Regions from separate parts of the Bacillus sp. PK6-16 genome, predicted to be linked through region 2. Evidence: riboswitches for the same ligand, from Rfam matches in the RefSeq annotation. Region 2 holds a riboswitch; each other region holds the start of a gene.
The links. A riboswitch is a leader RNA that binds a small molecule or an ion and turns the genes downstream of it on or off. The one in region 2 is predicted to bind thiamine pyrophosphate.

Region 1: another riboswitch for thiamine pyrophosphate. It lies ahead of tenA (thiaminase II); the one in region 2 lies ahead of tenA (thiaminase II).
Region 3: another riboswitch for thiamine pyrophosphate. It lies ahead of thiM (hydroxyethylthiazole kinase); the one in region 2 lies ahead of tenA (thiaminase II).
Region 4: another riboswitch for thiamine pyrophosphate. It lies ahead of thiC (phosphomethylpyrimidine synthase ThiC); the one in region 2 lies ahead of tenA (thiaminase II).

What each region holds. Positions count from the first base shown of each region.
Region 1 is NZ_CP096511.1:2,777,941-2,781,139, reverse strand. It holds gene pdxR (MocR-like pyridoxine biosynthesis transcription factor PdxR) at 1-463, shown strand, start outside; gene M1D66_RS14345 (D-alanine--D-alanine ligase) at 468-1,382, shown strand; TPP riboswitch at 1,456-1,561, shown strand; gene tenA (thiaminase II) at 1,689-2,378, shown strand; gene M1D66_RS14335 (DUF3937 family protein) at 2,776-3,039, shown strand.
Region 2 is NZ_CP096511.1:4,563,420-4,566,618, forward strand. It holds gene M1D66_RS23465 (ABC transporter ATP-binding protein) at 1-709, opposite strand, end outside; gene tenA (thiaminase II) at 678-1,373, opposite strand; TPP riboswitch at 1,459-1,562, opposite strand; TPP riboswitch at 1,623-1,734, opposite strand; gene M1D66_RS23475 (SH3 domain-containing protein) at 2,004-3,158, shown strand; gene M1D66_RS23480 (hypothetical protein) at 3,164-3,199, shown strand, end outside.
Region 3 is NZ_CP096511.1:4,889,484-4,892,682, reverse strand. It holds gene topB (DNA topoisomerase III) at 1-1,452, opposite strand, end outside; TPP riboswitch at 1,662-1,774, shown strand; gene thiM (hydroxyethylthiazole kinase) at 1,847-2,656, shown strand; gene thiE (thiamine phosphate synthase) at 2,672-3,199, shown strand, end outside.
Region 4 is NZ_CP096511.1:291,148-294,346, forward strand. It holds gene M1D66_RS01375 (hypothetical protein) at 290-592, shown strand; gene M1D66_RS01380 (transposase) at 1,075-1,386, opposite strand; partial or broken gene M1D66_RS01385 (L-lactate permease) at 1,390-1,461, shown strand; TPP riboswitch at 1,533-1,648, shown strand; gene thiC (phosphomethylpyrimidine synthase ThiC) at 1,763-3,199, shown strand, end outside.

The sequences.
Region 1 (3,199 bases), 1.8 Mb from region 2:
TGGTTTACGTGTAGGCTGGATTATTGCAGATAAAGAGCTGATTCATTATTTAGAAAGCGTAAAAAGAGCAAGAACGATCCACACATCTACGTTAGATCAAGCTGTTCTGTTTCAATATTTACATGAGGGATATTTTGAGAAATATTTAAAAAAGGCAAGATCTGTTTATAAGAAAAAATATGAGTTAGCTGTCGGGGCATGTGACCAGTACATTCATTTCAAAAGAATGACTGGAGATGGTGGACTTCATTTATTTATAGAACTAGAAGAGCATATGAATGCCCGCACACTTTTACAAAAGTGTTATGAGAAAGGCGTTACGTTTTCACCTGGAGATGTTTTTTACTCTGATGGAGAAGGAGCGAACACTTTCCGATTAGGTTTTTCGCGCTTGAAAGAAGAAGAAATAGTTCGGGGAATTAAAATAATTGGTGATACATTAAAAAATGAAATTTGGAGTTGAGAAAATGAAAATCGGTGTTATTATGGGCGGGGTATCGTCTGAAAAACAAGTTTCAATTATGACGGGGAATGAAATGATTGCTCATTTAGATAAAAATAAGTATGAAATAGTTCCAATTACATTAAATGAAAAAATAGATTTAGTTGAAAAAGCGAAAGACATTGACTTTGCGTTGCTCGCATTACACGGAAAATACGGAGAAGATGGGACAGTTCAAGGAACACTGGAGAGTTTAGGGATTCCTTATAGCGGAAGTAATATGTTATCTAGCAGTATATGTATGGATAAAAATATTTCGAAAAAGATTTTACGTTATGAAGGTGTAGAAACACCAGATTGGATTGAACTTACAAAAATGGAGGATCTAAATCTTGATGAGTTAGATAAATTAGGATTTCCATTAGTAGTAAAACCAAACTCTGGCGGATCGAGTGTCGGAGTGAAAATCGTTTATAATAAAAATGAATTGATCTCAATGCTAGAAACTGTATTCGAATGGGATTCTGAAGTAGTAATTGAAAAGTATATAAAAGGTGATGAAATTACATGTTCAATTCTGGATGGAAAACAGTTACCTATAGTTTCAATTCGACATGCAGCCGAGTTCTTTGACTACAATGCAAAATATGATGATACTAGTACAGTTGAGGAAGTTATCGAACTTCCAGCAGAAATTAAGGAACGTGTAAATAAAGCGTCACTTGCTTGTTATAAAGCATTAAAATGTAGTGTTTATGCAAGAGTTGATATGATGGTGAAGGACGGAATTCCATATGTAATGGAAATTAATACATTACCAGGGATGACACAATCAAGTTTATTGCCCAAAAGTGCAGAAGCAGCGGGGATTAGTTATAGCAAACTATTAGATATGATTATTGAAACATCATTAAAAGTTAGAAAAGAAGAAGGGTTTTAAGGGAATTATATAACGAATTTTTTTGACAGTTTCACGAAGTATGCTATGATGAATACATTATAAAAACAAAATATTTATCCACTAGGGGGGCCTTTTATAGGCTGAGATCAAATGTGATTTTGAGACTCTTAGTACCTGATCTGGTTAATGCCAGCGTAGGGAAGTGGGAAAGACGTTGCTATTTAATGAGTAAATAAATACTGTCGATTTCACTTTCTTTACGCCTGTAAAGAAAGTTTTTTTATTTTACAGCTTTAATAATTGTGGATAAATACTTATATTTTATATATTATTGGAGGGATTTAAATGAATTTTTCACAATCATTACGTAAAGAAGTAGATTCAATTTGGGAAGCGAGTTTTAACCATCCTTTTGTAAAAAAACTTGGTGAAGGAACGTTAGATTTAGCTAGTTTTCGTTATTATGTGCTTCAAGATTCATATTATTTGAGTCATTTTGCTAGAGTACAAACTTTAGGAGCTGCAAAAGCTCTTGAATTAGAGACGACAGCTCGTATGGCACATCATGCTCAAAATACATATGAAGCAGAGTTATCTTTACATGAGAATTTTGCTAAAAAACTAGGGATAACGAAAGAAGAAAAAGATAATTTTATTCCTGCGCCAACTGCATATGCGTATACTTCACATATGTATCGTGTTGCGTATGAAGGGCATTTAGGAGATATCATTGCAGCAATTTTACCTTGCTATTGGTTGTATTATGAAATTGGCGAACGCTTAAAAGAGTGCCAGCCGGAAGAGCCAATTTATAACGAATGGATTTCTGCTTATGGATCTGATTGGTTCCGTACGCTAGTTGAAGAGCAAATTACACGTTTAGATACTATCGCTGAAAAAGTAACAGAGGCAGACCGCAAACGTATGAAACAGCATTTTATTATTAGCAGTCAATATGAATATTCATTTTGGGAAATGGCTTATACATTAGAAAAGTGGCCAGTGGATACAGACGTAAAAGACGTAATTGGATAAAGAATAGAAGTAATGTTATAGATAGGTCTGGATCATACCTATCTATATATTTTTTCTTGTCAAATTTGCGTAAAGTCATTAGTGCTACGGATATGGCGAAATAGAATATCGATAATTTAGCTCATTTACTTGTCTACGCATTAACTGGATAAACTTCTGTCACATTTATTTTACAATTAAAGAACGTAAATGTTGGTGGTATGAAGTTAAATAAGAAAAGAAACCCGAGCTGTTAGCTGTAACGGAGTTGTTTTTTCTTTGCAGGAATTTCTAAATTATCATGGAGTGTTGTTAATACGATATGCAAATATGCATATCGTATTTTTTTGAGCTCTTTATGTGTTAAAATCAGATATAGAGATATAGAAATATAAAGAAGCAAAAGCAGGAATATCCAATGAATTTTGAGAGGTGTTATATGTTTACAAATAAGAAATTAATTCGATTTGGTTTATCGTTATTTGTATTTTTAGGGATAATTAATTTTACAATCAGCTATTTCCAAACATATCTTGAAACAGCAGCAGATATTAAATGGATAATTCCAGAAATTTGGAAAACTATTTTGCTAGATGTTCCTCAAGGGATACTTGTTCTTTTAGGCGCAATTGCTTTATATGATTTCACAAAAGAGGCATCACAAAAAGACGCATCAATCTAAGTGTGTCTTTTTTCTATTAGGAATTTCATAGAGAGTTTTACTGGAGAAATAGAATGAAAAGCCCTAATTAGGGCTTTTTTTGTTGGAATTTCTTATCCGTCATAGAAACCGGTCACTTGGAGGTGTTATAGCGAAAGCCATTTACAGTACAGAAAAATCT
Region 2 (3,199 bases):
CTTTTAGCGCTAATACTTCCGGTTTATATAAATCTTTTCGTGTTCTGTTATGATCAAGCGGTACAGTCCGTTCAGTCAAAGTCGTTATCGGCTGCTGTTCCACTACTAGAACTCGGTTTGAAAGAAATAACGCTTCTTCAACATCATGAGTAATGAATAAAATTGTTTTTTCCCACTCTTGCCATTGTTCAAACAACCATTCTTGCAAAGAGGTCTTCGTTAAAGCATCCAACGCACTAAACGGTTCATCTAACAGCAATATCTCCCCGCCTGTTAATAAAGTTCGAATAAAAGATACACGTTGTCTCATACCACCAGATAAATCTTTCGGATATTTTGTCTCATACCCTTGCAAACCAAATTTATGTAACAGTTCCTTTGCCTTTACTTCTGCTTCTTTCTTCTGTACACCTTGGCACTCTAACGGCAGGGCAGCATTCTCAATAATTGTTCTCCACGGCAAAAGCATATCTTTTTGCGGCATATATCCTACAGGATGGTGCTTTGTTTCTGTCAGTTCTATCTGTCCAATACTTACCTTTTCTAGACCTGTAATAAGGCGAAATAAAGTACTTTTCCCACATCCACTCGGTCCGATAATACTGACAAACTCTTTCTCATGTATAGAAGCATTTAATTCATGGATGATTGGTTTCTCATCGTAATGAAAAGAAACATTATGAAACTGTAGTATGTTCTTGCTCCTCAAATCCCCACATCTCCTTACGATAGGACATATCCCAGAATAAATATTCAAATCGACTGGAATATAAGAAGATCTCCTCTAATCTTTCTAGTTCTTTCTCAGACTTTCCAACTGCCATTTCATTTAATAAATCTATTAACCAAATACAAAGATTACCGTATTCTTCCGAACTATATCCTTGAATCCACTCACCAAAAAACTCATGATCTCTTGCTCCAGGAATATCATTTAAACGCTTTCCAATTTCCCAATAGCTCCACATACATGGAAGAAGCGCTGCTATTAATTCCGCAAGTGTGCCATTTTGAGATACAGACATCATGTAATTTGTATAAGCTAAATTTTTAGCAGATGGTTTCGCAGACTCTATCTCCTCTATAGAAATTCCAAGTCTTTTTGCATATTGTTTATGGATTGTCATTTCGCCATTTAATATTCCATCAATTTGTTCAGCGAACTTTCCCATTACTTGTGGATTCGTTGCTTTTACAACACCAATCGCATATAACTTTGCATAATCTAGCAGATATAAATAATCTTGAATAATATAATACTGGAATTTATCTTTTTCTAACGTGCCATCTCCCATCCCCACTACAAACGGATGATTATGACTCATCTCCCAAACCGGTTGCACAGTTTCTAATAATCTATCGCAAAATTTCATTTCTCTATCCCCTTTCAATATATGTATCTAAATAAAAAACCACTTCTATATATAAGAAGTGGTTACAGCAAATAAAGTTATACATTTATTCGATGTTCCACTTCCCTTCGCTAGTATTACCTAGATCAGGTGTTGTAAGGGTTAAGGATTATTCCTCTCTCAGCAAGTCAAGCACCCCTAGTGGTTTCAATATGAAATTTTCAAATAAAAAAGCCCCGTTTCTATACGCAAAGAAACGGGGACTCATTGTTAGTGTCCGAATTGCTTCCCTACGCTAGCATAATCTAGATCAGGTAATAAAAAGGATCAAAGGCTTACGGCCTACTCTCAGCTGGCAACACCAGCTCTCCTAGCAAACTATAAAATTATCACTGTTAGTATAACACCCTAATAAGACATCATCAACTTTTTTAATTTTCTTAATTATCAACATAATATCAAAATTATATAATACATACATTCTATTTTAGAAAATAAAACCCCGATTAATTGTATAAAAAGGAATCATTATCCTCAAAAAATTTATTTTTATATTGATTTCATATTACATTTATGTGAATACCCCCACTATATCATATCTTTATACTATAATAAAATTACAACTATACAACTAGAGGAGGTCTCTATTCCATGAATATGAAAGCTACTGCTTTAACAGCAACTACTGTAGCGATTGCTTCTTTACTTCCTTCTATGGGTGAAACAAATGTACAAAAAGCAAACGCTGAACAATTATCTAATATTAAAACTGGGTATGTCAAAGTCAATCAAGTAGCATTACATACAGAAGATAACGTAAAAAGCACATCAATTGATACAATTCGCTTTAATACAAAAGTGAACATCCTTGAAACAACTAATGGTTGGTATAAAGTATCTGTTCATAATAAAGTAGGTTATGTACAAAAAGATGCTATTTTACTAAAAAACAAACTTCAATCTAATGATCAATACATCGTTAATGCTAATGCATTAAACGTTCGCTCTGAACCTAATTTAGAATCTTCCATTTTAGATGTATTACCAAATGGTAAGTTTATTACCGTTCAAGAAGATCAAGGCGAATGGTATAAAATATCACATAATGGCCAAACAGGTTACGTACAAAAAGCATTCATCTCTAATGGTTCACAACCCTTAGTAAAAGGAATCACCGTTCAAAATAATACAAAATATACTGTTGCAACACCTAATCTAAATGTACGTAGCACCGCTAGTACAAGTAGCGCTCTACTCGGTTCATTACAAAACGGTACACAAGTACAAGTAGTAGAAACTGTAGGTACTTGGTATAAAATTCGTTTTGGCACAGGATACGGATATGTAGCAAAACACTATGTAGTACAAAATCAACCACAAGCTAAAACAGATCAGCCTTCATCAATTCCAGCTGCTTTCAAATTCCCCGCTCAAGGAAGAATTAGCTCAACCTTTGATATACGCTGGGAACAAATGCATTATGGTATAGATATTGCCGCTCCAGGAAACGTCTCTATCCAAGCTGCTGCTGCAGGTAAAGTTGTGAAATCTTATTATTCAGCTAGCTATGGCAATGTTGTTTTCATTGCGCATCAAATCAATGGGAAATTATATACAACTGTTTATGCTCATATGAAGGATCGCACTGTACAAGCTGGTGATCAAGTACAAACTGGACAATTAATAGGTCATATGGGAAACACAGGTCATTCATACGGGCAACATCTTCATTTTGAATTACATAATGGAGAATGGAATTTTGAAAAAACAAATGCAGTAAATCCACTGCCATATTTAGTTAGGTAAATTGTATGCCACGCAATATACCTCTTATAATTGAATACGTA
Region 3 (3,199 bases), 330 kb from region 2:
AGTCGCTTCGTTAAATCGTGCAGGTGCTTTTGTTTGACCTGATGTTTGCATAATTAACTTTACAGCTAATGTATCGCCTTTCTCAATGTGAGGTAGAAGTTGCTCTTTTACGTCATCAGTTACATCATCATCTTCAAAGCGATTTTCATATACTTCTTTCCAACCGGCATGTAGGATTGTTTTTCCGCGCGCAATGAACGTTTCATTGCCAACCTTTGTGCGTAACGTTAGTTGCTCATATTCGAATGCCGGGAATAACACAGCTAAGAAACGTTTTACAACTAAATCATAAATTTTGCGTTCTTTATCTGTGAATGCTGAGAAGTTAACGTATCCTTCTGTTGGAATAATCGCATGATGATCGCTTACTTTACTATCATCAACAAATGATTTGTTAGGTTTGATAGGCTTTTGTAATACTTTATGTGCGAAGGGACGGTATTCTCCAACACCACATGCTTTTAGACGTTCTGGAAGTGTTCCAACGATATCAGATGAAATGTAGCGTGAATCTGTACGAGGGTACGTTAGTACTTTATGCTGTTCATACAATTTTTGCATAATATTTAATGTTTCTTTAGCAGAGTAACCGAACTTTTTATTCGCATCACGTTGCAATTCAGTTAAATCGTAAAGACCAGGAGAGAATGACTTCTTCTGTTTCTTATCAATTTCCACAACAGTAGCATTTTGTTTATCTAAACGTTTTACAATACCATCGATTTTTTCTTTATTAAAACTACGGCTATTGCCATTTGCATCTTGCCAAGTAAGTTTGAGCTTCTCCATTGTTTGAGCTTCGATGCCGTAGTAAGTTTGTGCTTTGAAGTTCTTTATTTCATCCTCACGACTAGCAATCATAGCAACAGTAGGGGTTTGTACACGGCCGCAATTTAACTGGGCATTAAAGCGAGTCGTTAAAGCACGAGTTGCATTAAGACCGATATACCAGTCAGCTTCTGAACGTGCAACTGCTGAAGCGTATAAATTGTCATAGGCTTTACCTGGTTTTAAATTTGCAAAACCATCTTTAATTGCTTTATCGGTTACAGATGAAATCCATAGACGTTTGATCGGTTTATTAATGCGAACCTTATCAATAATCCAGCGAGCGACCAATTCTCCTTCACGTCCAGCATCTGTCGCTACAATAATTTCATTTACATCCTTTCTAAGTAGCTGGCTTTTCACAGCATTGAATTGTTTCCCAGTTTGTTTAATAACCGTTAATTTCAAACGCTCCGGTAGCATCGGTAAATCTTCTAAATTCCACTTTTTATATTTCACATCATAGCTTTCTGGGTCTGCTAATGTAACGAGATGGCCTAAAGCCCAAGTTACAATATATTTACTACCCTCAAGATAGCCGTTTCCTTTTTTATCACACTTCAGTACACGAGCAATATCTCGTGCAACGGAAGGTTTTTCAGCGATTACAACGCTTTTTGACATATTAAAAACATCCTTTCAAATTTCCATAAGTTAAATATAGCATACATCTTCTTGAGATTCAGTTTCGCTCCATATTTCAGCTGTTTTTAATGGAGTTAACAAAATCCCAACTGATTAAAGTTTCACTTTATCAGTTGCCTCTATATCAAATAGAAAAGTAAAGAACTTGTTATTTTACTAGAATAAGAGTAGACTTTGAAGTAGATGAATAAGAAACACATGGGAGTTTGTGGATACAAACTGAGAGTATGGCTACTAGTCCGTCATTGACCATTTGAACCTGTTGGATAATGCCAGCGTAGGGAGAGTGTAAAAGCACATATTCAGGCACTTTGCGTACGCGCAAAGTGTCTTTTTGTGTATCTCCCATCATTATAGTTAGGAGATGAAAAGGATGAATATGAAAGAAATTAGTAAAGTAGTGGATTTGGTGAGAGAATCTAATCCGCTTGTTCATAATATTACAAATGTTGTTGTAACAAATTTTACTGCTAACGGTTTGTTGGCACTTGGGGCATCGCCTGTAATGGCGTATGCGAAAGAAGAAGTAGCAGAAATGGCTAGCATTGCTGGAGCGTTAGTATTAAATATGGGGACACTTCGTCCTGAAGAAGTAGAAGCGATGTTACTCGCGGGTAAATCAGCAAATGCGAACAATGTGCCAGTACTATTTGATCCAGTTGGTGCAGGAGCAACTTCGTATCGAACAGAAGTTGCGAGACATATTCCGGCTGAAATTGAGTTAGCAATTATCCGCGGAAATGCAGCTGAAATAGCAAATGTTATTAATGAGAAATGGGAAATTAAAGGGGTAGACGCTGGTACTGGAAATGGAAATGTTGTAAGTATTGCAAGGCAGGCAGCAGATGAACTAAATACAGTTGCGGTCATTACTGGAAAAGAAGATGTTGTTACAGATGGAGAGAGAACTATTGTTATTCGAAATGGTCACCCTATTTTAACGAAAGTTACGGGAACAGGTTGTTTACTAACTTCTGTAATAGGAGCATTTGTAGCAGTGGAAAAAGATTATGTAAAAGCAGCAGTAGCAGCATTAACGTTTTATGGTGTAGCTTCGGAACTGGCAGCTGCTAAGACCGTGGAAAAGGGACCTGGTAGTTTCCAAATTGAATTTTTAAATCAGTTAGCGAATACTACTTCTGGTGATATTGAGAAGTATGGAAAGATTGAGGAGTTAGAGTAAGAGGGAGTGAAAGAAATGGCACGCATTGAAATAGATAAAATGTCTAAGCTATTGCAAGTGTATTTTATTATGGGAAGTAATAACTGCACGAGGGATCCTTTAGCTGTATTGAAAGAAGCGTTAGATGGTGGAGTGACAATTTTTCAGTTTCGCGAGAAGGGGGAAGGTTCTTTAATCGGAGAAGATAGAGTGCGCTTTGCAAAAGAATTGCAGACGCTTTGTAAGGAATATAGTGTTCCTTTCATTGTAAATGATGATGTAGAATTAGCCATTGAATTAGATGCAGATGGTGTTCATGTAGGACAAGATGATGAAGAAATTACATCTGTTCGTGAAAAAATGGGAGATAAAATTATCGGCGTATCTGCTCATACAATTGAAGAAGCACGCTTTGCAATCGAAAATGGAGCAGATTATTTAGGCGTTGGACCTATTTTCCCAACGAGTACGAAAAAAGATACGAAAGCGGTTCAAGGAACGAAAGGATTAGCCTATTTTAGAGAACAAGGAATTACAGTGCCAATCGTTGGTATTGGTGGGATT
Region 4 (3,199 bases), 1.0 Mb from region 2:
CCCCTCCCACCATTATGAGAGGTAAGTGAAGGAAACCGATACAGCTTGTGCGTATGCAGTGCATTTTGGTCTGGGTCACAGTCTTTTAACGTGGTCGAACTACAGGAAGAGTAAGCATATTCCCGATGGATCCATTTCCATACTTCCATTATCTAGGGAAATCCCCCAGTATCCAAGACTGAATTTTACCCATACATCATTTTTTTGATGTAGCTCTTGAAGATAAAAACTATTTAATTTTCAAGGAACAGTTATTAACTTAAAACTTATTATACGAGGAGGGTGTATCATGAAAAAAATATGCTTTGTATTAATTGTCGACGCTGGTATAAATTATGGTTCAATATTTTCTCTACCATTTTTAAGGAATCAGGATGATTTGAAGGGATATTTTTCTAAGTATTATGATGTTTCAATTAATTATATTAGGGATAAAAACTCAGTTGACTATTTGGTAGTTCCAAAACCGTGTCCAGCTTTTGATAATGAAAATAATCTTCCAATAATTGAAGTACCAGCAATCTTATTTATGGAAAAGAATTTTGAAAAAATAAAGACTTATATAGACAATTATTTTTCTAATAACTCATAAAGAAAATAAAAGTACAGTAAAAAGAAGTCCGATAAAAAATGAGTGGTGTAGAATATTTCTATTAATCATTCGTTTTTTATTATATTTACATATATTTTTTAAAAGAGGATTATAGACGTTCTGAAAAAAAATAATTATAACAAGAACAGTGTTCGTGCTACTATCTACGGTTATTTTTTGTACTAAGTAACCCTTTAACTAACAAGACAACAAAAATAATTAATATATTAAGGAAATTAAGTTACAATAAATGTAAGAGATTTTTCTTTGAGTTTTAGCTCTGAATAATAAAGATAGTTAAATCACTAAATGGAGGAGCGGGTCAATTTTGTTCCTTGTATAGTAAATTGTTACCTATCTCTATTGCAGGTTGTATGGCAGGTAACAGTAGCAGTTGTAGCGAAATACAGCAGAGACAAAGGCTCTTTGGCAAACGGGACTGATGAATGTATTTGGCAAGTAAAAAATGGTTCTTCCCGGAGTTAGTTGAAAAGTCTCATTCTCTCCAAAAGTAGAATCTTTGTCCGCAATGTGGAGAATTTGCATCGACCATACATGATTCTTTTAATAAGCTTTAACTTGTTTATGCTCCCTTCGGTAAGACCATTATTATTCTCATAAGTTACCGTATTTCTGACAGCTTCAATATCCCGGGCTAATCCATTCGTAAAGCTCTTAAACTCTTGCATATTAGTATTCTTAATTTTCTTAATACAATGATTGAGATTCTCAACACTTTTTGTGGTGAAGATGTTTTTAAACTCCCATGTTAAATCATAAACTATTTTTACAATAGGGTGTTCTTCGTAATTATTGTTGGTATTATAACGTATGTTCAAGCATATTATTTAACGTGGATGATTCCATAAAGAGAAAAAGAAATAACCTTTGCATTTTTCAGATTATCGTGTATGATGGGAAAGTATTGAAAATTAAATCAGTGATAAACTAGGGGTGCCTAACGTATGCGTAGGCTGAGAGAGAAGCGCGTGATCTTCTTAACCCTTTGGACCTGATCTGGCTCGTACCAGCGTAGGGAAGTTAACGGCTTTACATAATGATGTCTTTTATGAGCCAGGTCCTTATTTTTTTATGGACCTGGCTCTTTTTATTTTGGCATGCGCTGGCCATATCTCGTCCTTGTCACGAACAGGGGAGGCAACAAAGGTTATGAAACAGTCTGTTTCAGCTGAGCAAATTGAATTGAAATCGAGTTTACCAGGGAGTAAGAAAGTATATGTGGATGGACCACGAGAAGGCATGAAAGTACCGATGCGTGAGATTGAACAAAGCGAAACAAATGGCGTTCCAAATCCGCCAATTCGTGTGTATGATACGAGCGGCCCTTATACGGATCCTGAGTATAAAGTGGAGTTAGAAAAGGGAATTCCAACGCCGCGTCATTCTTGGATCATGGAGCGCGGGGATGTAGAGACATATGAAGGGCGCGAGGTGAAACCAGAGGATGATGGTGTGAAAGTGGCTTCGAAACATACACCTGTTTTCCCGCAAATGGATCGCCAGCCGCTTAGAGCGAAGCAAGGTGCAAATGTTACGCAAATGCATTATGCGCGTAATGGCATTATTACGTCTGAGATGGAATACGTTGCAATTCGTGAAGGAGTAGAGCCGGAGTTTGTTCGTAAGGAAATCGCAGAAGGCCGCGCTATTTTACCAGCGAATATTAATCATCCAGAAGCAGAACCGATGATTATCGGGCGTAATTTCCACGTGAAGGTAAATGCAAATATCGGAAACTCTGCTGTATCTTCTTCTATTGCAGAAGAAGTAGAGAAGATGACGTGGGCAACGCGCTGGGGTGCAGATACAATTATGGATTTATCTACAGGTAAAAACATTCATACGACGCGTGAGTGGATTATTCGTAATGCGCCTGTACCAGTTGGAACTGTGCCGATTTATCAAGCGCTTGAAAAGGTAAATGGAATTGCAGAAGATTTAACATGGGAAGTGTACCGTGATACGTTAATTGAGCAAGCGGAGCAAGGCGTTGATTACTTTACGATTCACGCTGGTGTATTGCTTCGTTACATTCCAATTACTGCAAAGCGTACGACAGGTATCGTTTCGCGTGGTGGTTCGATTATGGCGCAGTGGTGTTTATTCCATCATAAAGAAAACTTCCTATATACTCATTTTGAAGAGATTTGTGAAATTATGAAGCAGTACGATGTTTCGTTCTCTCTTGGAGATGGATTACGTCCAGGATCGATTGCAGATGCAAATGACGAAGCACAGTTTTCTGAGCTTGAAACACTTGGTGAATTAACGAAGATTGCTTGGAAACATGATGTGCAAGTTATGATTGAAGGGCCTGGGCATGTACCGATGCATTTAATTAAAGAGAATATGGAGAAAGAGCTTGATATTTGTCAGGGCGCGCCTTTTTATACACTTGGGCCACTAACGACAGATATTGCACCAGGTTATGACCATATTACATCGGCAATTGGAGCTGCGATGATCGGTTGGTTTGGAACGGCGATGCTTTGTTATGTAACGCCGAAAGAACATTTAGGTTTGCCAAACAAAGATGATGTACGCACGGGTGTTATTACGTATAAAATTGCAGCGCATGCGGCTGAT